DNA from 3 places in the Suilimivivens sp. genome. Region 2 is predicted to be linked to each of the others. Evidence: predicted binding sites of a transcription regulator. Region 2 holds the regulator's gene; each other region holds the start of a gene.
What was found. Region 2 encodes Rex, which represses fermentation and respiration genes when NADH is low (regulators of the CRP and FNR family bind a similar motif). Its sites were predicted from a motif close to ATTGTTAANTANTTAACAAT; they were not measured.

Region 1: a site for Rex is predicted at 4,020-4,039, ahead of WJQ40_RS07275 (acetyl-CoA C-acetyltransferase). Genes of this name have one in related genera too.
Region 3: a site for Rex is predicted at 3,818-3,837, ahead of gap (type I glyceraldehyde-3-phosphate dehydrogenase). Genes of this name have one in related genera too.

The regions. Positions count from the first base shown of each region.
Region 1 is NZ_JAXXXI010000037.1:15,456-23,505, forward strand. Features, by position in the region: gene raiA (ribosome-associated translation inhibitor RaiA) at 220-747, shown strand; gene WJQ40_RS07265 (hypothetical protein) at 925-2,799, shown strand; gene WJQ40_RS07270 (hypothetical protein) at 2,866-3,861, shown strand; gene WJQ40_RS07275 (acetyl-CoA C-acetyltransferase) at 4,103-5,287, shown strand; gene WJQ40_RS07280 (enoyl-CoA hydratase-related protein) at 5,372-6,157, shown strand; gene WJQ40_RS07285 (3-hydroxyacyl-CoA dehydrogenase NAD-binding domain-containing protein) at 6,260-7,132, shown strand; gene WJQ40_RS07290 (acyl-CoA dehydrogenase) at 7,186-8,050, shown strand, end outside.
Region 2 is NZ_JAXXXI010000035.1:136,152-144,201, forward strand. Features, by position in the region: gene WJQ40_RS05740 (S8 family peptidase) at 1-842, shown strand, start outside; gene WJQ40_RS05745 (2-isopropylmalate synthase) at 904-2,316, shown strand; gene WJQ40_RS05750 (GntR family transcriptional regulator) at 2,334-3,032, shown strand; gene WJQ40_RS05755 (NADP-dependent isocitrate dehydrogenase) at 3,047-4,255, shown strand; gene WJQ40_RS05760 (ABC-F family ATP-binding cassette domain-containing protein) at 4,250-6,169, opposite strand; gene WJQ40_RS05765 (redox-sensing transcriptional repressor Rex) at 6,308-6,952, shown strand; gene WJQ40_RS05770 (hypothetical protein) at 6,971-7,606, shown strand; gene WJQ40_RS05775 (NAD(P)H-hydrate dehydratase) at 7,655-8,050, shown strand, end outside.
Region 3 is NZ_JAXXXI010000008.1:13,976-22,025, reverse strand. Features, by position in the region: gene WJQ40_RS01190 (glycosyltransferase family 2 protein) at 1-265, opposite strand, end outside; gene WJQ40_RS01185 (hypothetical protein) at 255-449, opposite strand; gene tpiA (triose-phosphate isomerase) at 593-1,339, opposite strand; gene WJQ40_RS01175 (phosphoglycerate kinase) at 1,391-2,614, opposite strand; gene gap (type I glyceraldehyde-3-phosphate dehydrogenase) at 2,720-3,748, opposite strand; gene WJQ40_RS01165 (histidinol-phosphatase HisJ family protein) at 4,018-4,836, shown strand; gene mnmA (tRNA 2-thiouridine(34) synthase MnmA) at 4,848-5,927, opposite strand; gene nifU (Fe-S cluster assembly scaffold protein NifU) at 5,935-6,378, opposite strand; gene nifS (cysteine desulfurase NifS) at 6,368-7,564, opposite strand; gene WJQ40_RS01145 (polysaccharide biosynthesis protein) at 7,705-8,050, shown strand, end outside.

The DNA of each region.
Region 1 (8,050 bases), on a different contig from region 2:
CGGAGTTATCCACACTATCCACAGGAAAAATGAGGAACGGACGTTTTGTGTGTTTATGATAAAGAGAACAGGATAGTCGAAAAAAGTCACTTCCCGAAGATGACTAAAATTGTTGGAAAACTGATATGGTTTTTAAACAAATCATTGAAATTATTGCAAAACTAAGGGGACATGTGCTATAATGAGTGAAAGAAATAATCCACGGAAAGGATGATGTATATGAAGTTTATTATTATTGGCAAGAATATTGAAGTGACTCCTGGACTTCGTGCAGCAGTGGAGGACAAGATCGGTAAGCTTGAGAAGTACTTTACACCGGAAACAGAGGTACATGTTACACTCAGTGTCGAGAAAGACAGACAGAAGATCGAAGTTACGATCCCGGTTAAGGGCAGTATCATCCGTTCTGAACAGGTAAGCAATGATATGTATGTATCGATTGATCTTGTAGAAGAGATCATCGAGAGGCAGCTGAAGAAGTATAAGACCAAGCTGATCGCCAAGGAGCAGTCAAGAGGATTCTTCAAGCAGGATTTCATAGAGAAGGATTATCTGGATGATGAGGAGGTACAGATCATCCGTACCAAGAAGTTCGATATCAAGCCTATGTATCCGGAAGATGCCTGTGTACAGATGGAGCTTCTTGGACATAACTTCTTTGTATTCTGTAATGCAGAGACAGACCAGGTGAATGTAGTTTATAAGAGAAAAGGAAATACTTACGGTCTGATCGAGCCTGAGGTATAAAATAAAGCGGCCGGTCCGGAGCGATGGAAGGACAGGCGTGACAGGCTCCCTGAGTGGGAGGCTAAATTCAAAAAGATGTGGGGCAGGTGCTCCACATCTTTTTGAATATCTGGGGGCAGCAGGCATTTTTGTTTAAAAAGCTTCCACGGCGCATGTTTTTTGAGGTATACTTTTACTATGTTTATCATTCATATTTTATCACTCTTAATTTTTATATTGATCCTTGGATTTTACCTGAAAGAGAAGCTGACAGACTGTATCCCTGCAGCAGTGAGCCTTCTGATCCTATTCCTGTATGGGCTCAGCTTTGGAAATCTCCTCTGGCTGACGGATATCCTGGCACCCTTATTTCTGCTGGGAAGCGGGTTCCTTGTCTTTAAGATGGACAGAAAAAAGAGAAAGGAGCTTGTCTCCTTTGCCGGGAGGGAGCTGAGGGCACCCGCTTTTCTGACAGCCCTGATGCTGCTTATGGCTGTGACAGTGTGTGTATCCGGTAAGCTGACAAGCTGGTGGGATGACTATAATTTCTGGGCCACAGATGTGAAGTCCATTTTTTACCTGAACGGCTTTGCAGACCGGTATGAAAACGTGGCGGCAGAATTTGGGGATTATCCGCCGGGAACCCAGATGCTGAAATGGTGGTTCCTGCATCTTTCACCCTCAGAGTTCAGAGAAGGGCTGATGTTTGCAGGATATTATGTCTGCAATCTGACATTCCTTGTTCCCCTGCTGGAGCGGATCAGAAAGAAGAACGTAATCACCATGACGATCGGCGCTGTACTGCTGTGGCTGTTCCCTTCCATGGTGGAAGCCTTCTGGATGGACGGATGCTGCGCAGATTTTACCATGGCTGTGATCTATGGGGCATTCCTGACAGCAGTTCTTGACAGAGAGGGGCATTCTTCCCTGTTTTATTACGGAAGACAGGCCTGTTATCTGATGGTACTGGTGCTCTGCAAGAATACAGGGGTGGTCTGGCTGTTCTTTGGACTTTTATTTACACTGCTATATCACTTTCTGCACAGAAGGGATGAAATATTTGCACAGGACCGAAAGGCAGTGAAAAGAGGACTTATAGCTGTGGTATGCCTGCCTGCGCTGACAGAAGGAAGCTGGCTTTTCTTCTGCCTGATGAACAGAAGGGTTGCCAAGCTGACAGGCGCTGCGATCCATATGGCGACAGGAAGCATGAACATTCCGGATGTACAGGAACAGATGATAGATGCCTTTCTGACAGCCTTCCTGAAATGGCCGCTGCACCGGTATTCAACAGCCATACTGAATTTAAGTCCGCTGATGCTGGTGCTTCTGGTGCTGGTTATTTATGCCCTGCTTGGGATCCGGAAAAAGATAACCGGCAAGGACAGCAGATTCCTGCTTTTGTTTGCCCTGCTGAGCGCAGCGTGCTTTTACAGCCTGAACCTGATCAGCCACCTGACGATCTTTGCAGTGGAAACGCAGTATCTGGAGCCCTTTGGCATGGTGTCCTCGATTGAACGGTACGGAGCACCTTTTACGATAGGAAGCCTGTATCTGACCGCATATCTTGTACTGAGGTCAGAAAATGCTGTTCGGGGGCTGCTGCTCTGTGCTATACCGGTTCTTCTGACGGCAGATTATCAGGGGTCTTACCGGGCACTGACCGGCTACAGGAATACTATAGAAGAGATCCGGCAGGAGAGAGAAGACATCGTAGATGAAAAGGCAGAGGCCTTTCTGGCGAAGATCGGTGCAGGAACGAGGAAAAGCATCGGCCGTGTACTGTATCTCCGGGATCTGTCGGATATCAGCTGGGTAAGGAATGCCTATGTCAGCTTTGAAGCAGCACCGGTATCTGTGATGTACGGAAATATCAGCGGAGAGACGACGGACAGCGCAGCACTTTTAAAGACGATCGAGGAGTCCCATGCAGGCTATCTGTATGTAGAGCCTCTTGATGAAGAGAATCAGGAGCTGTTTGCACCCTTCATGGACGGAACGGAGTTTTCCTATGACACGCTTTATCGGATCACAGAGAACGATGGAAGGATATTGCTAGTACCGGTAGCATGAAACGTCCTTTCATTTGCTATAATAAATGTGTAAAAGGAAATTTTATGTAAGCGAAAGGGGAAAAGAATGAAGAAAAAGACAGCAGTACTGACGGCGGGCTTCCTGTCACTTGGTGTATTGGTACTCGCTTCCAATATGACAGCAGATGGCAGGGAAGGAGCAAAGGGGAAGACGATACCGTATACACTGGAAATCACGCTTCCGGGAAATGCGGCAGATGGCAGCATGATCTGCTTCCAGCAGGCATCACAGGAAAGCGGAGAAAGTAAGGACAGTGAAGATAAAGCCCATGAAAATGCCTCCGGCAATCTGGTGATCGGGTACAATCAGGATACCGGCAGACCGTCCGTTTTCTTTACCGGGCAGGAAGAGATCATCCTGAATGAAAAGAATGAGCTGGTCTGGAAGGACTGCAGGCAGCCGGTTATCCTGACAGATAAGATCCAGGTCGTATCGACACCAGATTACAATTATCGTTTCCTGATGAAGGATGCAGAGGGCAGGGAACAGATCCTTTCCTTTTCCTATGCAAAAATGCAAAGGATGCCGGATCAGGCAGTGACGGTTTCGGAAGAAGGCACTCCCATCGTGAACGCAGCTTATGTGACAAAGATGAAGGGAACCGCACTTTTGCAGGGAGAGATCAGGAATCTCATCGAAAATGGCTATGAAGAGCTGGCAGGCTTCCTGCAGAAGCTGGCAGATGAAAAGATCGCTGTTTCAGCGGACGGCTCCGTGGTTCCCGAGGGAGAAATGCTTCCGGCAGGCATGGTACTTCTGTCAGCGGCAAGCCCTGTGAGCCGTGTGAATGTCAGTGATGAGACACTGTATTCCTGGAGCGCCTTTTTTGACAAGGTCGAAGAAATCCGTAAGGAAGATGAGTGGCAGGCCTATCTGGAAAGCCTGAGAAGCCAGGAAAAGAAGGAAGAAGCGTCAGTGACAGTGCCTGCTGTACCGGCAGCACAGGCACCGGCAGGAACGACGCAGCCGGCACAGATAGAACCTACAGCGGTACCAACTCAGACTCCCACCGAGATGCCGAATACAACATCAGGTGTGTGACAACATATCTGAAAGCTTCAAAGACGTTTCGCTCTTCATCAGAACGAAGCGTCTTTTTCAACTTCACGTCCAGTGGACGAATGCCCTTTCAACAAATGTCTTTTCTGTGAATTGTGATTGCAAAAGTAAAAGCCCTATGTTATAATGATTTCTGTGGCAATGACAAAAAATTAACAATCGTTGCAGACAGCCGGTAAGGCTGAAATTTTATACAAAATGATTCAAACGGAGGAAAGAAATAATGGCAAAGAAAGTTGTTTTAGCCGGTGCATGCCGTACAGCGATCGGTACCATGGGTGGCTCTTTAAGCACAACCCCTGCTGCTGAGCTTGGCGCAATCGTAATCAAGGAGGCACTTCAGAGGGCTGGAGTTGCTCCGGAAGCAGTAGATCAGGTATACATGGGATGTGTTATCCAGGCTGGACTTGGACAGAACGTAGCCCGTCAGGCATCTATCAAGGCAGGACTTCCGATCGAGGTTCCCGCTGTTACCATGAACGTTGTCTGCGGTTCCGGTCTGAACTGTGTAAACCAGGCAGCACAGATGATCATGGCAGGAGATGCTGACATCGTTGTAGCAGGCGGTATGGAGAACATGTCCCTGGCACCCTATGCTGTTCCTCAGGCACGTTATGGATATAGAATGAACAATGGTACTTTAGTTGACTGCATGATCAAGGATGCCCTTTGGGATGCATTCAATGATTACCACATGATCACAACTGCAGACAATATCTGCAGAGAGTGGGGACTGACCAGGGAAGAGCTGGATGAGTTCGCATTAAAGAGCCAGTTAAAGGCTGAAGAAGCACAGAAGAACGGTGCTTTCGAGAACGAAATCGTACCTGTAATGGTTAAGAAGAAAAAAGAAATGATCGAGTTCAAGGTAGATGAAGGACCCCGTCATGGTTCTACCATCGAAGGACTTGCAAAGCTCCGTACCATCAATCCTGACGGATTTGTTACTGCTGGTAATGCATCCGGTATCAATGATGGTGCAGCAGCAGTCGTTGTTATGAGCGAAGAGAAGGCTAAGGAGCTTGGCGTTAAGCCCATGGCTACTTTCGTAGCTGGCGCACTTGCAGGTGTAAGACCTGAGGTTATGGGTATTGGACCTGTTGCTGCTACCAGGAAGGTTATGGCTAAGACAGGCATGAAGATCGAGGACTTCGATATCATCGAGGCAAACGAAGCATTCGCAGCACAGTCTGTTGCAGTAGGTAAGGATCTGGGAATCGATGTTGACAAGCAGCTCAACCCCAATGGTGGTGCGATCGCTCTTGGACATCCTGTTGGAGCTTCCGGATGCCGTATCCTTGTTACACTGCTTCATGAGATGCAGGCAAGAGGAGCCAAGACCGGTCTTGCAACTCTCTGCATCGGCGGTGGTATGGGATGCTCTACAGTCGTTAAGATTGAAGACTAAGCATATTTTAAGGAAAATAAGTAAGCAGGCTTAACTTCTTAGGTCTGCTTACTTCTGTGAACAAAATAAAAAGGAGTTAATACCATGGAATTTGTAACATATGAGCAGAAGGGTGCTTATGCCATTATCACCATCAGCCGTGAGAAGGCACTGAACGCACTGAATTCTACAGTACTGGACGAGCTGAACGCTGTTCTGGATGCTGTAAACCTTGATGAAGTAAGAGCACTGATCCTGACAGGTGCAGGACAGAAGTCCTTCGTTGCAGGTGCAGATATCGCTGAGATGAGCACACTGACCAAGGCAGAGGGCGAAGCCTTCGGTAAGAAGGGAAATGATGTGTTCCGCAAGATCGAAACCTTCCCGATCCCTGTGATCGCTGCAGTAAACGGATTCGCACTTGGCGGCGGATGCGAGATCTCCATGAGCTGTGATATCAGAATCTGTTCTGACAATGCCGTATTTGGACAGCCTGAGGTTGGTCTTGGCATCACACCCGGATTTGGCGGTACACAGAGACTTGCCCGTCTTGTAGGCGCTGGCATGGCTAAGCAGATAATCTACACAGCAAGAAACATCAAGGCTGACGAGGCTTACAGAATCGGTCTTGTAAACGCTGTTTATACACAGGAGGAGTTACTTCCTGCAGCAGAGAAGATGGCAGCAGGCATTGCAAAGAATGCACCGATCGCTGTCCGCAACTGCAAGAAAGCGATCAACGAAGGTCTTGATGCAGACATGGATCAGGCAATCGTGATCGAAGAGAAGCTTTTTGGTGACTGCTTTGAGACAGAAGACCAGAAGTATGGAATGGCATTCTTCCTTGACAAGAACAAGGAAAAAGTAAAAGAGCCCTTCAAGAACTGCTGATTTCTGAAAGCACAGATCTGTAAATGACAGTCGGCGTAGTGCCTGCGGCAGGAAACCGGCTGTTAAGAATAAAAGATAATGAAAATCTCAGGAGGAAAAGAAATGAAAGTAGGTATTATCGGTGCCGGTACTATGGGACAGGGTATTGCAAAGGCATTTGCCCAGGTTGACGGATATGAAGTAGCACTCTGCGATATCAAGCAGGAGTGGGCTGACGGCGGAAAAGCAAAGATCGCCAAAGGCTATGCTAAATTAGTTGAAAAAGGAAAATTAACACAGGAAGCAGTAGATGCTATCCTTGCAAAGATCACTCCCGGTCTGAAGGAAGACCTCTGCAAAGACTGTGATCTGATCGTTGAAGCAGCATTTGAGAACATGGAAGTAAAGAAGACAACCTTTGCAGAGCTTGACAAGATCGCTAAGCCTGAGTGTGTATTCGCTTCCAACACATCCAGCCTTTCCATCACAGAGATCGGAAACGGACTGAACCGTCCTATGATCGGTATGCACTTCTTTAACCCTGCTGACCGTATGAAGTTAGTTGAGGTTATTGCCGGTGTAAATACTCCTGTAGAGACAGTTGACACCATCAAGAAGATTTCTGAAGAGATCGGAAAGACCCCTGTACAGGTTAACGAGGCAGCCGGTTTCGTAGTAAACCGTATCCTTGTTCCCATGATCAACGAAGCAGCCTTCATCAAGATGGAAGGTGTTTCAGATGTAGCCGGTATTGATGCAGCTATGAAGCTTGGCGCAAACCATCCTATGGGACCCCTTGAGCTTGGTGATTTCATTGGTCTTGATATCTGCCTTGCTATCATGGATGTTCTTTACAATGAAACAGGTGACAGCAAATATCGTGCATGTCCTCTTCTCCGTAAGATGGTCCGTGGCGGTAATCTTGGTGTTAAGAGCGGCAAGGGTTTCTATATTTACAATGCAGACAGAACAAAGACCCCTGTTGATGCACAGTAATTTTAATTGAGGATTCCCTCAATAACATATATTTAATGGAGGATATAAAAATCATGGATTTTACGTTAAGCAAACAACATGAAATGGCGAGAACTCTTTTCAAAGAGTTTGCAGAAAAAGAAGTTAAGCCTCTGGCTCAGGAAGTAGATGAGACAGAAGTGTTCCCCAGAGGAACAGTTGAGAAGATGGCTAAGGCTGGCTTCCTTGGAATTCCGGTTCCGAAGGAATACGGCGGACAGGGATGTGATCCTTTAACCTACGCTATGTGCGTTGAGGAGCTGTCCAAGGTTTGTGGTACTACAGGCGTTATCGTTTCTGCACACACCTCTCTTTGCTGTGATCCTATCCAGACCTATGGTACAGAAGAGCAGAAGCAGAAATATCTGGTTCCTCTTGCAAAGGGTGAGAAGCTTGGTGCTTTCGGTCTGACAGAGCCCGGAGCTGGTACTGATGCACAGGGTCAGCAGACAAAGGCTGTTCTTGATGGTGACGAGTGGGTTCTGAACGGATCCAAGATCTTCATTACCAATGGTAAGGAAGCTGATGTTTATGTAATTTTCGCTGTAACAAGCGTTGTAACCGATGCTAAGGGCAGAAGCAAGAAGATGATCTCTGCTTTCATCGTAGAAAAAGGAACTCCTGGATTTACCTTCGGTACCAAGGAAAATAAGATGGGTATCCGTGGTTCATCCACATACGAACTGATCTTCACAGACTGCCGTATCCCCAAGGAAAACCTGCTTGGTCAGGAAGGCAAGGGCTTTGGTATCGCTATGCATACTCTGGATGGCGGACGTATCGGTATCGCTGCACAGGCTCTTGGTCTTGCAGAGGGCGCTCTTGACAGAACCATCGCTTATGTAAAGGAAAGAAAGCAGTTCGGCAGAGCAATCGGTGCTTTCCAGAATACACAGTTCC
Region 2 (8,050 bases):
CAGTAGCTATGCTGGATACAGGAGTAGCCAGACATCCGGATTTTGATGACAGGCTGCTTTTGTTCCGGGATTTTGTCAATGACCGGAAGGATTTTTATGATGACAGCGGGCATGGTACTCATGTAGCAGGCTGTATCTGTGGAAGCGGCAGGGCTTCTATGGGAAGATACCGGGGGATTGCTCCCGGATGCAGACTGATCGTAGGAAAGGTTTTGGATTATCGTGGAGACGGCATGCTCCAGAGCATGACAAGGGCATTGGAGTGGATATTGAATAATCAGGAAGAATTTCAGATCAGGATACTGAATATTTCTATTGGTATGGGTGAAGCATCAGATGGGGAACGGATGCGGGAGCTGCTTTTGCTGGTAGATGAGGTGTGGAACCGGGGGATCATTGTGGTATGTGCAGCCGGAAATGGAGGTCCAGGAGCAATGACCATTTCACCTATTGGAGCACGTAAAAAGGTGATCACGGTAAGCTGCAATGAGGATGGATATTTTGGAGAAAGGGAAGATCTCTGCGAGGAGTACAGCAGCCGGGGACCAAGTCCCTATGATATGAGAAAGCCCGATATTGTGGCACCGGGAACAGATATTATTTCCTGTAATGCTTTCTTTGAAAAAAGAGGGTTCCGGTATCGGAATGCCTATACCAAAAAGAGTGGAACTTCCATGGCAACACCGATCGTGTCAGGAGCTCTGGCACTTCTTTTACAAAAATATCCGAAGATGACAAACGAACAGGCAAAGCATAAGCTGATAATGACAGCAAGAGATCTGAATGAGCCGTGGAGCAAGCAGGGAGCTGGCATGATAGAGATAAATTCTTTGTTGACATGAGATGTTTTATTGTATACAATTATACATGGACTTTGGGAATAGTTCAGGAGGAGATAGTGCGATGGCAGAAGAAAACAATGTTTTTTTAGACAGACCGGTGTTTTTAAATTCCAAGAATAATCTGCTCGAGATAGAAGAGCATATGTATATTCTGGATGATGTAGAGAAACCGCAGGTATTCAGAAATATGTTTCCTTATTCAGAGGTACCTAAGATCCCTTTTAATGACAGGATCGTGCCTCACAATATGCCTAAGGATATCTGGATCACAGATACTACCTTTCGTGATGGACAGCAGTCAAGAGCACCTTATACCACAGAGCAGATTGTAAGGATCTATGACTATCTGCACAGACTGGGCGGACCAAATGGTATGATCCGTGCCAGCGAGTTTTTCCTTTACAGCAAAAAGGACAGAGATGCTGTATACAAGTGTATGGAGAGAGGATATCAGTTTCCTGAGGTGACAAGCTGGATCCGTGCCAGCAAGGAGGATTTCAAGCTGGTCAAAGAGATCGGAATGAAGGAAACCGGTATTCTTGTGAGCTGTTCTGATTATCATATTTTCCTGAAATTGAAAATGACAAGACGCCAGGCAATGGAGCATTATTTAAGCATTGTCAGGGACTGCCTGGAAGAAGGCATCAGTGTCAGATGCCATCTGGAGGATATCACAAGAGCGGATATTTACGGTTATGTCGTGCCATTCTGTCTGGAGCTTATGAAGCTGATGGAGGAGTATAAGATTCCGATCAAGGTAAGAGCCTGCGATACCATGGGCTATGGTGTCAATTATCCGGGTGCTGTTATCCCGAGAAGTGTACAGGGTATCATTTATGCGCTGCATACCCATGCAGGTGTACCGCATGAAATGATCGAGTGGCATGGACATAATGATTTCTATAAAGCAGTGGTCAATTCCACAACGGCATGGCTGTATGGATGCTCCGGTGTCAATACATCTCTGTTTGGTATTGGTGAGCGAACCGGTAATACGCCTCTTGAGGCCATGGTATTTGAGTATGCCCAGCTAAAGGGAGATTTAAATGGTATGGATACCACTGTGATCACTGAGCTTGCCGAGTACTATGAAAAGGAGATCGGCTATCATATTCCGGAGAGGACGCCTTTCGTAGGAAAGAACTTTAATGTGACACGTGCCGGAGTTCATGCAGATGGACTGTTGAAAAATGAGGAGATCTATAATATATTTGATACGGACAAGTTTTTAAACCGTCCGGCACTCTGTGCAGTCAGCAACACATCCGGTCTTGCAGGAATTGCACACTGGATCAATACTTATTTCAAACTGAAGGCTGAGAAGCAGCTTGACAAGTCAAGCCCACTCGTTGCAGAGGTCAAGAAATGGGTAGACAAACAATATGAAGAAGGCCGTGTGACTGTCATAACAGATGCAGAGCTGATCGAGCAGATCGCAATAGCCTGCAAAAGGCTTGACACAACTATCGGTTAGAGGGCAATGATAACAGAATGAGCAGTTATGATGTAAAAAAAGAAGTAACAGATAAATATTCCTTAAGAGGCAGAGTGTTTAACAGGCTCCGGGAGGATATTTTAAGCGGAAAGTATGAAGAGCACGAGGAGCTGAAGGAGGTTGCCATAGGGGAAGAGCTGGGAGTCAGCAGAACGCCTGTAAGAGAAGCCTTCAGGCAGCTTGAGCTGGAGGGACTGATCCAGATCATTCCCAATAAGGGTGCCTATGTGACAGGTATTACCGCCAAGGATGTAAAGGACATTTACATGATCCGTTCCTCCCTGGAGGGAATGTGTGCAAGACTTGCCACGGAGAATATCACAGAGGAGCAGCTTGAAGAACTGGAAGAGAATGTATATCTGGCAGCATTCCATGCGTCCAAGGGGCATATGGAACAGATGACGGAGCTGGATAACAGGTTTCATCATATCCTGTATGATGCCTGCAATTCCAAGATGCTGGAAAGACTGCTTGTAGATTTTCACCAGTATGTAGCAAGGATCAGACAGAAGACGCTTTCCACGAAGGAAAGAGGAATTGCATCCAATAATGAACACAGACAGATCATGGAGGCTATCAAGGCAGGCAATGCAGATGAAGCAGAAAGACTGGCAACCCTGCATATGAATAATGCCTATAATAACATGGTAAAGAATGGCCTGTACGATATTTATAAGAATGAAGAGCAGGAATAGGAGAGAAAGAGCATATGGCTGAGAAGATAAAAATGACCACCCCGCTCGTGGAAATGGACGGGGATGAAATGACCAGGATCCTCTGGAAGATGATCAAGGATGAGCTGCTTATTCCTTATATTGATCTGAAAACAGAATATTATGATCTTGGGCTGGAACATAGAAATGAGACTGATGACAGGGTAACTGTGGAGAGTGCGGAGGCTACGAAAAAGTATGGTGTGGCTGTTAAATGTGCGACCATTACACCAAATGCAGCCAGAATGACAGAATATAATCTGAAGGAGATGTGGAAGAGTCCGAATGGTACGATCCGTGCGATCCTTGATGGAACTGTATTCCGTGCGCCCATCGTAGTAAAGGGAATCGAGCCCTGTGTCAGAAACTGGAAGAAGCCGATCACACTGGCACGTCATGCCTATGGTGATGTCTATAAAAATACAGAGATCAAGGTGCCGGGACCTGGAAAAGCAGAGCTGGTGTTTACAGCAGAGGACGGAACAGAGACAAGAGAACTGATCCATCAGTTTACAGGAAGCGGTATTATCCAGGGAATCCATAATACAGATAAATCCATTACCAGCTTTGCGAGAGCATGCTTCTCCTATGCATTATCAACGAAGCAGGATCTGTGGTTTGCAACTAAGGATACTATTTCCAAGAAATATGATCATGACTTTAAGGATATTTTCCAGGAGGTATATGAAAAGGAATTTGAAGCGCAGTTTAAGGATGCAGGAATCACCTATTTCTATACGCTGATCGATGATGCGGTAGCCAGAGTCATGAAAGCAGAGGGCGGCTTCATCTGGGCCTGCAAGAATTATGACGGTGATGTGATGAGTGATATGGTTTCTTCTGCATTTGGCTCCCTTGCCATGATGACCTCTGTGCTGGTATCCCCTGCCGGTGTTTATGAGTATGAGGCAGCACATGGAACGGTACAGAGACATTATTATAAGCACCTGAAGGGGGAGGAAACCTCTACAAACTCTGTGGCAACGATATTTGCCTGGACCGGGGCACTCCGGAAAAGAGGGGAACTGGATGACCTTGATGATCTGATCGCCTTTGCGGACAGGCTGGAAAAGGCAACCTTAAAGACGATCGAAGACGGTAAGATGACAAAGGATCTTGCCCTGATCACATCCCTTGAAAATGTAACTGTTCTGAACAGTGAAAGCTTTATTAAAGAAATCAGAAAAACGCTGGAAGCCTTATAAGGCCTCCAGCGTTTCCCATTTTTCATATAATTCTTCAAGTCTTGCAGAGATGCTTTCTTTTTCCTTTGTCAGCTCCTGAAGCTTTGCCACATTGGTCGCATTTTCGGGAAGTGCCATTTCGTTATCAAGCTGTTTATCTTTTTCTTCCAGCTTTGCGATTTCTTCTTCACATTTCCGGATATCATTTTCCTTCTTGCGCTGCTTTGCCTGCTGCTCCTTCTGGGCTTTCCAGTCCTGCATGCCCTCGGAGGGCGGGGCAGGGGCTTTGGAAACAGTATTTTTCACAGCAAGATCTCCGTTTGGAAGATCACCGGTTTTCTTTTCCAGATAATAATCATAGTTTCCAAGAAAGCCGGTAAGCTGGCCGCCAGATAGTTCCAGGATCCTGGATGCCGTCCGGTTAATGAAGTATCTGTCATGGGAAACATACAGGACAGTTCCTTCATAGGCATTTACCGCATCCTCAAGGATTTCCTTGGAGGCGATATCAAGGTGGTTTGTCGGCTCATCCAGGATCAGGAAGTTGGATTCGGAAAGCATGAGCTTAGCCAGGGAAACGCGACCTCGTTCTCCACCACTTAAATCACGGATCAGTTTGAATACATCATCACCGGTAAACAGAAAAGCTGCAAGTGTATTACGGATCTGGGTACCGGTAAGAGAAGGGTACTCATCAGAAATTTCGTCAAAAAGCGTTTTGTCCGGATGCAGGACATGATGCTCCTGATCGTAGTAGCCAATATGTACATTTGTACCAAGTGTGATCGTACCACTGTCGGCAGGAACAAGGTCATTGATGATCTTAAGGATCGTGGTTTTCCCTGTACCGTTATCACCAATGATGGCTACGTGTTCGCCTCTTTTAATATCCATGCTGATATCCTGGAACAGGGAAAGGTCATCGAAGGATTTGGCAAGATGCTCTATATGAAGAACATCATTTCCACTCTGACAGCGGGGAGTCAGTGTCATATGGATATCAGCCCGGGTTTCCGTTGGTTTTTCAAGGACTTCAATCTTATTCAGCATCTTTTCCCGGCTTTCTGCCCGTTTGATGGATTTTTCACGATTAAAGCTTTTCAGCTTTTCAATGACTGCCTCCTGATGACGGATCTCCTGCTGCTGGTTCAAATAGGCATTTCTTGCAGCAGTACGCAGAATTTCCTTTTTGGCGGCATAAGCTGTGTAATTGCCAAGGAAGGTAGTAGCCTTTGTCTGATCAATTTCAATGATCTTGCCGGCAAAACGATCCAGAAAATAACGGTCATGGGAAACAGTAAGAACGGCACCCTTATAATTCAGAAGATAGTTTTCAAGCCAGGCAATTGCATTCAGGTCGAGATGGTTTGTTGGCTCATCGAGGATGATCAGCTCCGGTTTTTTCAGGAGGAGCTTTGACAGGGCGACTCTTGTTTTCTGACCACCGGAGAGAGTGGAAATCTGTTTGCCAAAATCCTCTTCGGCAAAGCCAAGTCCCTTTAGCACACCACCGATCTCACTCTGATAGGCATAGCCGTTTTCCAGTTCGAACTGATGGTTCAGCCTGGCATAGTTTTCCATGAGGCTGTCCAGCTCACTGCCGTTTACAGTATGCATTTTTTCTTCCATCTCACGGAGCTGTTTTTCCATGGCAATGACAGGTGCTTTGACAGAGAGTAATTCTTCATAAATGGTATTTTCACTGTTTACATTCTGGTTCTGCGCCAGATAGCCGAAGGAGGCCTCCTTTTTCAGGGTGACGATACCGGAATCAGCAGGCAGCTCCCCAACGATGATACGCAGCAGAGTAGTTTTGCCCACTCCGTTGATACCAACAATTGCTGCTTTGTCGTGCTCTTCAATATGGAAGGAAACATCCTTGAGGATGGGTTTTTCATTAAAGGCTTTGGATAGATTCTGACAGGATAAAATCATAAAAAAATGTCCTTTTCGTATTTGTTTTTATCATCTTAGAGTGTAGCGTTTTGGCGGCTTTCTGTCAATGCAGGAAGAATTGACATTTTTTTAACATTGAGCTATGATAAAATTATTAATCATATGGGAGCTGGTATTGTGGAAAATAAAGGAATATCACAAGCCGTCATAGGACGGCTGCCAAGATATTTCCGGTATCTTGGTGAACTGAAGGACCAGGGGATCGAGCGGGTTTCCAGTCAGGAATTAAGTGATATTATGAAGGTGACTGCTTCCCAGATCCGGCAGGATTTCAACAATTTCGGTGGCTTTGGACAGCAGGGCTATGGATACAAGGTAGAATATCTCTATGGCGAGATCGGTAAGATACTTGGTCTTGATCAGACGCATAATCTGATCATCATAGGTGCCGGAAATCTTGGTCAGGCGCTGGCCAATTACATGAACTTTGAAAGAAGAGGATTTTTATTTCGGGGGATATTTGACAATAATCCGGCGCTGTATGGCAGGAAGATCCGGGATATGGAAGTGCTTCCCATGAGGGAGCTGTCGTCCTTTGTCAGAGAGAATGCGATCGACATTGCAGTGCTTACCATTCCAAAGAACTGTGCAGTAGAAGTAGCCGAGGAACTGGTCAAGGAAGGAATCCGTGGCATCTGGAACTTTGCACATGTGGATTTGAATGTGCCGCCGGATGTACAGGTTGAGAATGTACACCTTTCAGACAGTCTCATGAAGCTGACCTATAATATTAACCGATATGAAACACATTATGATGCCTGATGATTGGAGTGAGGAAACGTGGCAAAATCAGACGAAGAATTCAGACATGCCCTTTCTGGCAGGAAGCTGCCGCCATTGACATTGGATCACCAATGGCACCAGCTGGTTGTAAGCATAGGGGCAGAGAAGAAGATTCACACACTATCTGCAGAACAGACAGAGCTGTTAAAACAGCAGGCCGGTGCGGCGAATGAATTGAAGAAGCTGAAAAAACTGAAAAAAAGACTGATGGACGAGATCGTTACACTGGCTGAGACCGGATGTGACGGGACAGATAAGAAGGCTGAAAAGAAGCTGGATGAGCATAAAGCACTGATAGAAGAATGTAACAGAAAGATTGATGAATGCGAGGATCTTCTGATCAGTCTGCCGGGAGAACTGGATGAGGTCAATCGTAAGCTGATGCTGAAGACCATGGAGATTTCCTATGACCTGCTTAAGAAAAATGGGCAGGAAATTGAAACTCTCACAGAATGGATTGATTCTACGAGAGAAGAATTAAAGGAAAAGCTGGTGAGAAGGCAGGAGATGCAGGGAACCAGCCAGAATATTTATACTTATATGCATAATGTCTTCGGACCGGAAGTAGTCGATATATTTGATCTTCAGAATTTTAAGCCTGTTATAAAAGAACAGGAAGAAAAGAAATCATAGAAAGTCTGCCCGCTGGCGTACTTTCTATTTCTTTTTGAAGGGGGTTTTATGGAGTATATTGTTACATCCAAAGAGATGAGAGTGTGTGACATGACAGCGATCAAAGACTGTGGGATACCTGCCATGGTACTGATGGAGAGAGCGGCACTTTCTGTGTTCTCTGAGATAGAGGCATTTCTCTCTGAAACGATCCGTATTGCAATATTTGCAGGCTGCGGAAACAATGGGGGAGATGGACTTGCACTTGCAAGGCTGCTGGCAGAAAAGGGGATCCACGCTGATATTTTCCTGATAGGAAATACAGAGAAGCTGAGCATGGAGTGCGGGAGCCAGCTCTCGATCCTGAAACAGCTTGGTATTACAGTCAATAGCAAATCAGCAAAAGCAGAATATGATATGGTAGTGGACTGTTTGTTTGGAACAGGGCTGACAAGAGAGATCACA
Region 3 (8,050 bases), on a different contig from region 2:
TCAGTCCTGCCAGGAGCGCATTCTGATGCCCCCTGTTCCGGCTTAAGTTTACCCCGCCAAAAACCGGGTCTTCTTCATGAAGTCTCCTGATGATCTCCCATGTTCTGTCTTTGGAGCCATCATTGACAAATATGATCCTGCTCTCTGGATCGATCTTTCCTGCCCTTACCAGTGTCGAGAGTTTTTCCTTCAGGCGCTTTGAAGTTTCGGGAAGTACCTCCTGTTCATTGTAACAGGGAATTACCATATAGAGTTTATTTCTCATGAGCCCTCTCCTTCTTACGTCCTTTTTCCCCTGACTGTTTTCTATCATTTTTGCCATTAAGCAGCATAATGATCGAAGTTATGATACCGCCACATGCAACAGCGATCACAAGAACCCAGATAAGCATAGCATTGGAATCCCCCGTTGCTGCGCATCTGATCCATTCATTTCCTATTAATTCCACTCTGAACTCCAACCTTTTTTAATCTGTTTTTATCAGTATACTTTCTATTGTCCTAAAAGTAAAGAACCCTGATGCAATACGCACCAGAGTTCTTTCTTTTGTTATACCTTGATTCTGTTTCCAGAATATCCATTCCACATTAATTAAGCGTTAACAATCTTTCCGAAGTCAGGCTTAAGAGCTGCTCCACCGATCAGACCACCATCGATGTCATCCTTGGAAAGGAGTTCTGCTGCATTACCTGCATTCATGGATCCGCCATACTGGATACGAACTGCTTCAGCTGTAGGAGCATCATACATTTCTGCAATAACGTCACGGATCATCTTACATACTTCCTGTGCCTGGTCAGCTGTAGCTGTCTCACCTGTTCCGATAGCCCAGATAGGCTCGTAAGCAATAACAAGCTCTTTAACCTGATCAGCAGTTACATCTGTAAGATCCCACTTGATCTGTCTTGCGATCCACTCCTTGTATGTGCCAGCCTTACGAAGTGCAAGGGACTCACCACAGCAGAGAATCGGCTTAAGTCCAGCAGCAAATGCCTTCTTAACCTTAGCATTGATCAGGATGTCGTTCTCACCGAAAATATCTCTTCTCTCAGAATGTCCAATGATGATATATTCAACACCAGCATCCTTGAGCATAGGAGCAGAAATCTCACCTGTGAAAGCTCCCTTATCTTCGATATAGAAGTTCTCAGCGCCTAACTTAACGTTGGTTCCCTTAATAGCTTCTGCTACAGGTACGATATCGATTGCAGGTACGCAGTATACTACATCTACATCATCATTCTTTACTAAATCTTTCAGTGTTGCGCAAAGCTCAACTGCCTGGCTGGGAGTCATGTTCATCTTCCAGTTGCCGGCAATAATTCTTCTTCTTGCCATTTTATTATCCTCTTTCTAAATTTAATATTGCATTCACTAAGTTGCTTTCGGTTATTTGTCGTCAGCAGCTGCTACACCAGGAAGCTCCTTACCTTCAAGGAACTCAAGGGAAGCTCCACCACCAGTTGAAATATGGCTCATCTTGTCAGCGAAACCAAGCTGGTTAACTGCTGCTGCAGAATCACCACCACCAATGATTGTAGTTGCATCTGTTTCTGCAAGAGCCTTAGCTACTGCGATAGTTCCCTTTGCAAGAGTAGGGTTCTCGAATACACCCATAGGTCCGTTCCAAACAACAGTCTTAGCAGACTTAACAGCATCAGCATAGAGGGCTGCTGTCTTGGTTCCGATATCAAGACCTTCCTTATCAGCAGGGATCTTGTCAGCATCTACTACTTCTACCTCAATAGGAGCATCGATAGGATTCGGGAACTCTGCAGCTACTGTAGTATCGATAGGAAGAAGCAGCTTCTTACCGAGCTTCTCAGCCTTATCCATCATTTCCTTACAGTAATCAATCTTCTCATCATCAACCAGAGACTTACCGATTTCATATCCTTTAGCCTTTAAGAAGGTAAATGCCATACCACCACCAATGATCAGTGTATCGCACTTCTCAAGAAGGTTATTGATAACGTTCAGCTTGTCTGCAACCTTAGCACCACCAAGGATTGCTACGAAAGGTCTTACCGGATTCTCTACTGCGTTTCCAAGGAAGTTGATTTCCTTCTGCATCAGATAACCAACTACACAGGAACCACCCTTAGCACGAACAAACTTGGTAACACCGGCTACGGATGCATGTGCTCTGTGGGAAGATCCGAAAGCATCACATACATAATCATCACAAAGGTCAGCCAGTTCCTTGGAGAACTCTTCTCCATTCTTGGTCTCCTCTGCACCACGGAAACGTGTATTCTGAAGCAGAACAACATCGCCATCCTTCATAGCTGCAACAGCCTCTGTAGCAGCAGATCCTGTTACATTGTAATCTGCTACAAAGTTTACAGGCTTGCCAAGTTTCTCAGAAAGTCTCTTTGCTACAGGTGCAAGAGATTCTCCTTCGTTAGGGCCATTCTTAACCTTTCCAAGATGGGAGCAAAGGATTACCTTTCCGCCATCTGCAAGCAGCTTGTTGATTGTAGGAAGAGCTGCTACGATACGTGTCTCATCTGTAATCTCACCATTCTTTAAAGGAACGTTGAAGTCACATCTTACAAGGACACGTTTGCCTTTTACGTTGATATCATCAACTGATTTCTTATTTAATCCCATGATTCAATCCTCCAAATTTATTAAAGCATTATCCCGTACAAAAAAGGTCCGGTCCATAAGACCGGACCTTTAGACAGGTCTTTCTTTCAGATACTTATAACTGAATTAGCCTAACTCAGCGAAGTACTTAATTGTACGAACCATCTGGCTTGTGTAGGAGTTCTCATTGTCATACCAAGAAACAACTTCTACCTGTGTCTTTCCATCCGGAAGAGGGCTAACCATTGTCTGTGTAGCATCGAATAAGGAACCGAATCTCATTCCAACGATATCGGAAGAAACGATCTCTTCTTCGTTGTAACCGAAGGATTCTGTAGCCTGAGCCTTCATAGCTGCGTTAACTTCTTCCTTGGTAACTGCCTTGTCTACTACTGCGAATAACAGTGTTGTAGATCCTGTAGGGGTAGGAACACGCTGTGCAGCACCGATCAGCTTGCCGTTCAGTTCAGGAATAACAAGTCCGATTGCCTTAGCAGCACCTGTTGAGTTGGGAACGATATTTACAGCGCCTGCACGGCTTCTTCTCTTGTCGCCCTTTCTCTGAGGTCCGTCAAGGATCATCTGATCGCCTGTGTAAGCGTGGATTGTGCACATAATACCAGACTCGATAGGAGCAAGGTCATTTAATGCCTTAGCCATAGGAGCTAAGCAGTTTGTTGTACAAGAAGCTGCAGAGATGATCTTGTCATCCTTTGTCAGTGTCTCGTGGTTTACATTGTAAACGATTGTAGGAAGATCATTTCCAGCAGGAGCGGAAATAACAACCTTCTTAGCACCAGCATTGATATGAGCCTGTGCCTTAGCCTTAGAGGTATAGAATCCAGAACACTCAAGAACAACGTCTACACCGATCTCGCCCCAAGGACAATTGTTTGCATCGGGCTCTTTGTAGATCTTGATTGTCTTACCCTTAACGGTAATTGTTCCAGCTTCGTCATCAGCAGTAACCTGATCCTCTTCTCCGATAGCTACATATCTGCCCTGTGAAGAGTCATATTTTAATAAGTGTGCTAACATAGAAGGTGTTGTTAAGTCGTTGATTGCAACTACTTCATAACCTTCAGCACCAAACATCTGTCTGAATGCCAGACGACCAATACGGCCAAAACCATTAATTGCTACTTTTACTGCCATTTTAGTTTCCTCCTAAAATTGAATAAATTTTATATTATTTCGCCATCCAGGAAAACTTATCTTCCATAGATTGACAAAATTTTATCAGCACGATTATTTTACCTAATTTGTCCGGAAAGTGCAAGATGTAAATTTAAAAATATTCCTGTTTCCCTGTAAATTTAATGTAATTTTTATAAATCCCCCTCTTTTCTCTTCTGATTCATTGCATTTTCCTAGAAAATCCACTAGACTTGGGATTAAGAAGAAGAGAATGGAGGTCATTTACTTTGACGATCACCGCAGACTATCATTTACACACCCACAATTCCGGCGACAGTACGGCACCCATGGAGGACATGATAAAGAAGGGGATTTCTCTCGGGCTCACTACCATGTGCTTTACCGAACATATGGATATGGACTATGTGTACGGAAAACCCGAGGAAGCCGGTATGTTTGAATTAAACACCGATTCCTACCTGTATGAACTGGCTACCTTAAAAGAAAAATATGAAAATCAGATCCAAATCCTCTTTGGTGTGGAGCTCGGAATCCAGCCTCATCTCCAGAAGGAACTGAACCGGTATTCCAGAAGCTACCCTTTTGATTTCATCATAGCTTCTTCCCATATCTGCCACGGAAGGGATCCCTACTATCCGTCCTTTTATGAGGGGCGCAGTGACGAAGAAGCCTACCGGGAATATTTTTCTTCCATCCTTGAGAATCTGGATGTCTTCAGCAATTTTGATGTCTACGGTCATTTGGATTATGTTGTCCGCTATGGAGCAAGCAGGGATAAGGATTACTGCTATGAAAAATATCAGGATATCTTCGATAAGATTCTGATCCGTCTTCTGGAAATGGAACGTGGCATTGAATTAAATACCGCTGGACTCCGCAAAGGAATGAAGGATGTTCACCCCTGCACAGGCGTTTTAAAGCGCTATAAGCAGCTTGGCGGTGAGATCATCACGATCGGTTCAGATGCTCACGACCCGTCCGCTATCGCCGGTGATTTTGACAGGGCTGCTGACGTTCTGCGTGAATGCGGTTTCAGTTATTACACTACCTTTGAAAACCGGATCGCCGATTTCCACTGCCTGTAATTAAGGCGGCCTCATCCTTCGATGCTGCCGCCTCCAAGTACATATTCTCCATCATAAAATACGACAGCCTGTCCGGGTGTTACCGCCCTGACGGGCTTTTCAAATTCACAGAAGATCCTGTCTTCTCCTGCTTTCCTTATCCGGCACCATTCTCCCGGATGGGAATATCTGATCTTGGCAAATACACGCCTTTCCTCCGTCAGATCCGGAATGCTCATGTAGTTGATATGGCTGCAGGTCAGGTGATCTGTCATCACATCTTCCGCTTCTCCAATTACTACTTCATTGGCCTCCGGTCGGATTTCTGTCACAAAAACCGGATGTCCCATGGCAATGCCAAGTCCTTTTCTCTGTCCGATCGTATAATGGGTGATACCGAGATGTCTGCCGATCACTGTACCGTCCTTTAAAACAAAGTTTCCTTCTCCCGATACCTTTCCTCTTCTTTCCCTTTCAATAAAACCTGCATAATCTCCATCCGGTACAAAGCAGATATCCTGGCTGTCCGGCTTATAGGCCACTGGCAGATCATTTTCAACTGCCATTTTCCGGATCTCATCCTTATGATAAGCCCCTACCGGCATCAGCGTATGGGAAAGCTGATCCTGGGTCAGATTATAAAGTGCATAGGTCTGATCCTTCCTTGCCGTTACGGAATTGCGGATCGCATACCTGCCATTCGGAAGCTGCTCAATCCTTGCATAATGACCGGTAGCGATATAATCTGCGCCAATCTCCAGACTTCTCTGCAAGAGGGACTCCCACTTCACATAACGGTTACAGGCAATACAGGGGTTTGGTGTCCTTCCCTGCAGATATTCACAGGTAAAATAGTCCATGACCTTTTCCCGGAACTCCTGCTTGAAATTCATCACATAATAGGGAATATCCAGTACCTGTGCCACTCTTCTGGCATCCTCAACTGCTGAGAGTCCGCAGCATCCACCGTGTTCCTCTTTCAGTGCCTGCTCTTCATCCTGCCAGATCTGCATGGTCACACCGATCACATCATATCCCTGTTCTTTTAAAAGCAGGGCGGCTACAGATGAATCTACGCCGCCCGACATTCCAACTACAACCTTCTTTTTCATAAAAGCTTTAATACTCTTCCTCTTCCGCTTCCTCGCCCTCATGGATATCTGACTTGGGTTTGGAAAGACCTTCGATGGTTATGTGGTTCTTTTCTGCATAGTCCCAGAGTGCTGCATGAATCGCCTCTTCTGCCAGCAGGGAACAGTGCACCTTAACCGGCGGAAGTCCGTCAAGTGCTTCCATAACCGCCTTATTAGTCACTTCCATGGCTTCTTTAATACTCTTACCCTTAACAAGCTCAGTTGCCATGCTGCTGGTCGCTACAGCTGCACCGCAGCCGAATGTCTTGAATTTGCAATCCCTGATGATCTGATTGTCATCAATATCCAGATAGATACGCATAATATCGCCGCATTTTGCATTTCCAACAGTACCTACACCGCTGGCATTCTCAATCTCGCCCACATTTCTCGGGTTATTAAAATGGTCCATTACCTTTTCACTGTACATGCTTCTTTTCCTCTTTCTTAATAAAGTCTTCGTAAAGCGGTGACATACTGCGGAGTCTTTCCACAATTCCCTTCAGTTCATCTGCCACAAAATCAATTTCTTCCTTTGTATTCTCCTCACTTAACGTCATGCGCAGGGATCCATGTGCGATCTCGTGAGGCAGTCCTATCGCCAGAAGGACATGGGAGGGATCCAGCGAACCTGATGTACAGGCTGAACCGCTCGAAGCACAGATTCCTTTCATATCCAGCATGATCAGCAGGGATTCTCCCTCAATGAACTGAAAGCTGAAGTTTACATTGTTCGGCAGTCTGTCTGTTCTGTGTCCATTCAGTCTACAGTAGGGAATTTCCTTCTCTATTCTTTCGATCAGATAATCACGAAGCTCTGTCTCTTTCCTGGTACGCTCTTCCATATTGGCAAAGTTCTTCTTTACTGCAGCAGCAAGTCCGACAATACCTGGAATATTCTCTGTACCGGCACGGCGGCTTCTCTCCTGTGCTCCGCCATGTACAAAGGAACGGATCTTAACACCTTTTCTGATATATAAGAAACCAATACCCTTGGGACCATTGATCTTATGTCCGCTGGCAGACATCATGTCGATGGGAAGTTCATCCACTCTTGTCTGCACATGTCCATAGGCCTGTACTGCATCCGTATGGAACAGAATGCCGTGCTCTCGGGCAATTTCTCCGATCTCCTTAATAGGTTGAATCGTTCCGATCTCATTATTTGCAAACATCACAGAGATCAGGATCGTATCCGGACGGATTGCCTTTTTCAGCTCATCCAGTTTAAGTACCCCATTTTCATCTACATCAATATAGGTAATGGAAAATCCTCTTTTTTCCAGATATTCGCAGGTATGCAGAATCGCATGATGCTCGATCTTCGAGGTAATAATGTGCTTTCCTTTGCTCTCATAAGCCTCTGCAGTCGCAACTAATGCCCAGTTGTCAGATTCGGAGCCACCTGCTGTAAAGTAGATCTCCTGTGCCGATGCACCAATGCTCCCTGCAATCTCCTCTCTGGCCTCTGTCATGGCTTTTTTACTCTCTGCTCCAAGAGAATAAATGCTGCTGGCATTTCCATAATACTCTGTAAAATAGGGCAGCATGGCATCCACCGCTTCTTGTGCGGTTTTGGTCGTTGCTGCATTATCAAGATAGATCAGCTTATTCATTTTGATCATTAAATCCTTTCTCTGTTTGCCCTAGTAATCAAGTAGGTTGTCTCGCAACAATATACCATTTCTTCCCTGTTCTGTCAATTTCCAACTCTGCATATATTAGCATTAACACCTGCAGGAGATGATATCCTTTCATGCGCCATTTCTCACTGAAAAATCCTCTGGTTTTCGGGACGGTCGTTTTAACCATCACCGGCTTTGTCAGCCGGTTTATCGGCTTTTTTTACCGTATCTTTCTGTCAAGGGTCTTTGGAGCAGAAGGTATGGGGATCTATCAGCTTACTGCCCCTGTGCTCGCACTCACCTTTGCTCTTTCTGCTGCCGGGATCCAGACCGCCATCTCCAAGTTTGTGGCAAGAGAAACCTCTACCAGAGATTATCGGTATTCTTTTGTTTATTTATTCTCCGGTCTTACTCTTTCCCTTGCGCTCTCCATTCTGTGTGCTGGCTTTGTTTACTGCTTTTCAGAACAGATCGCCG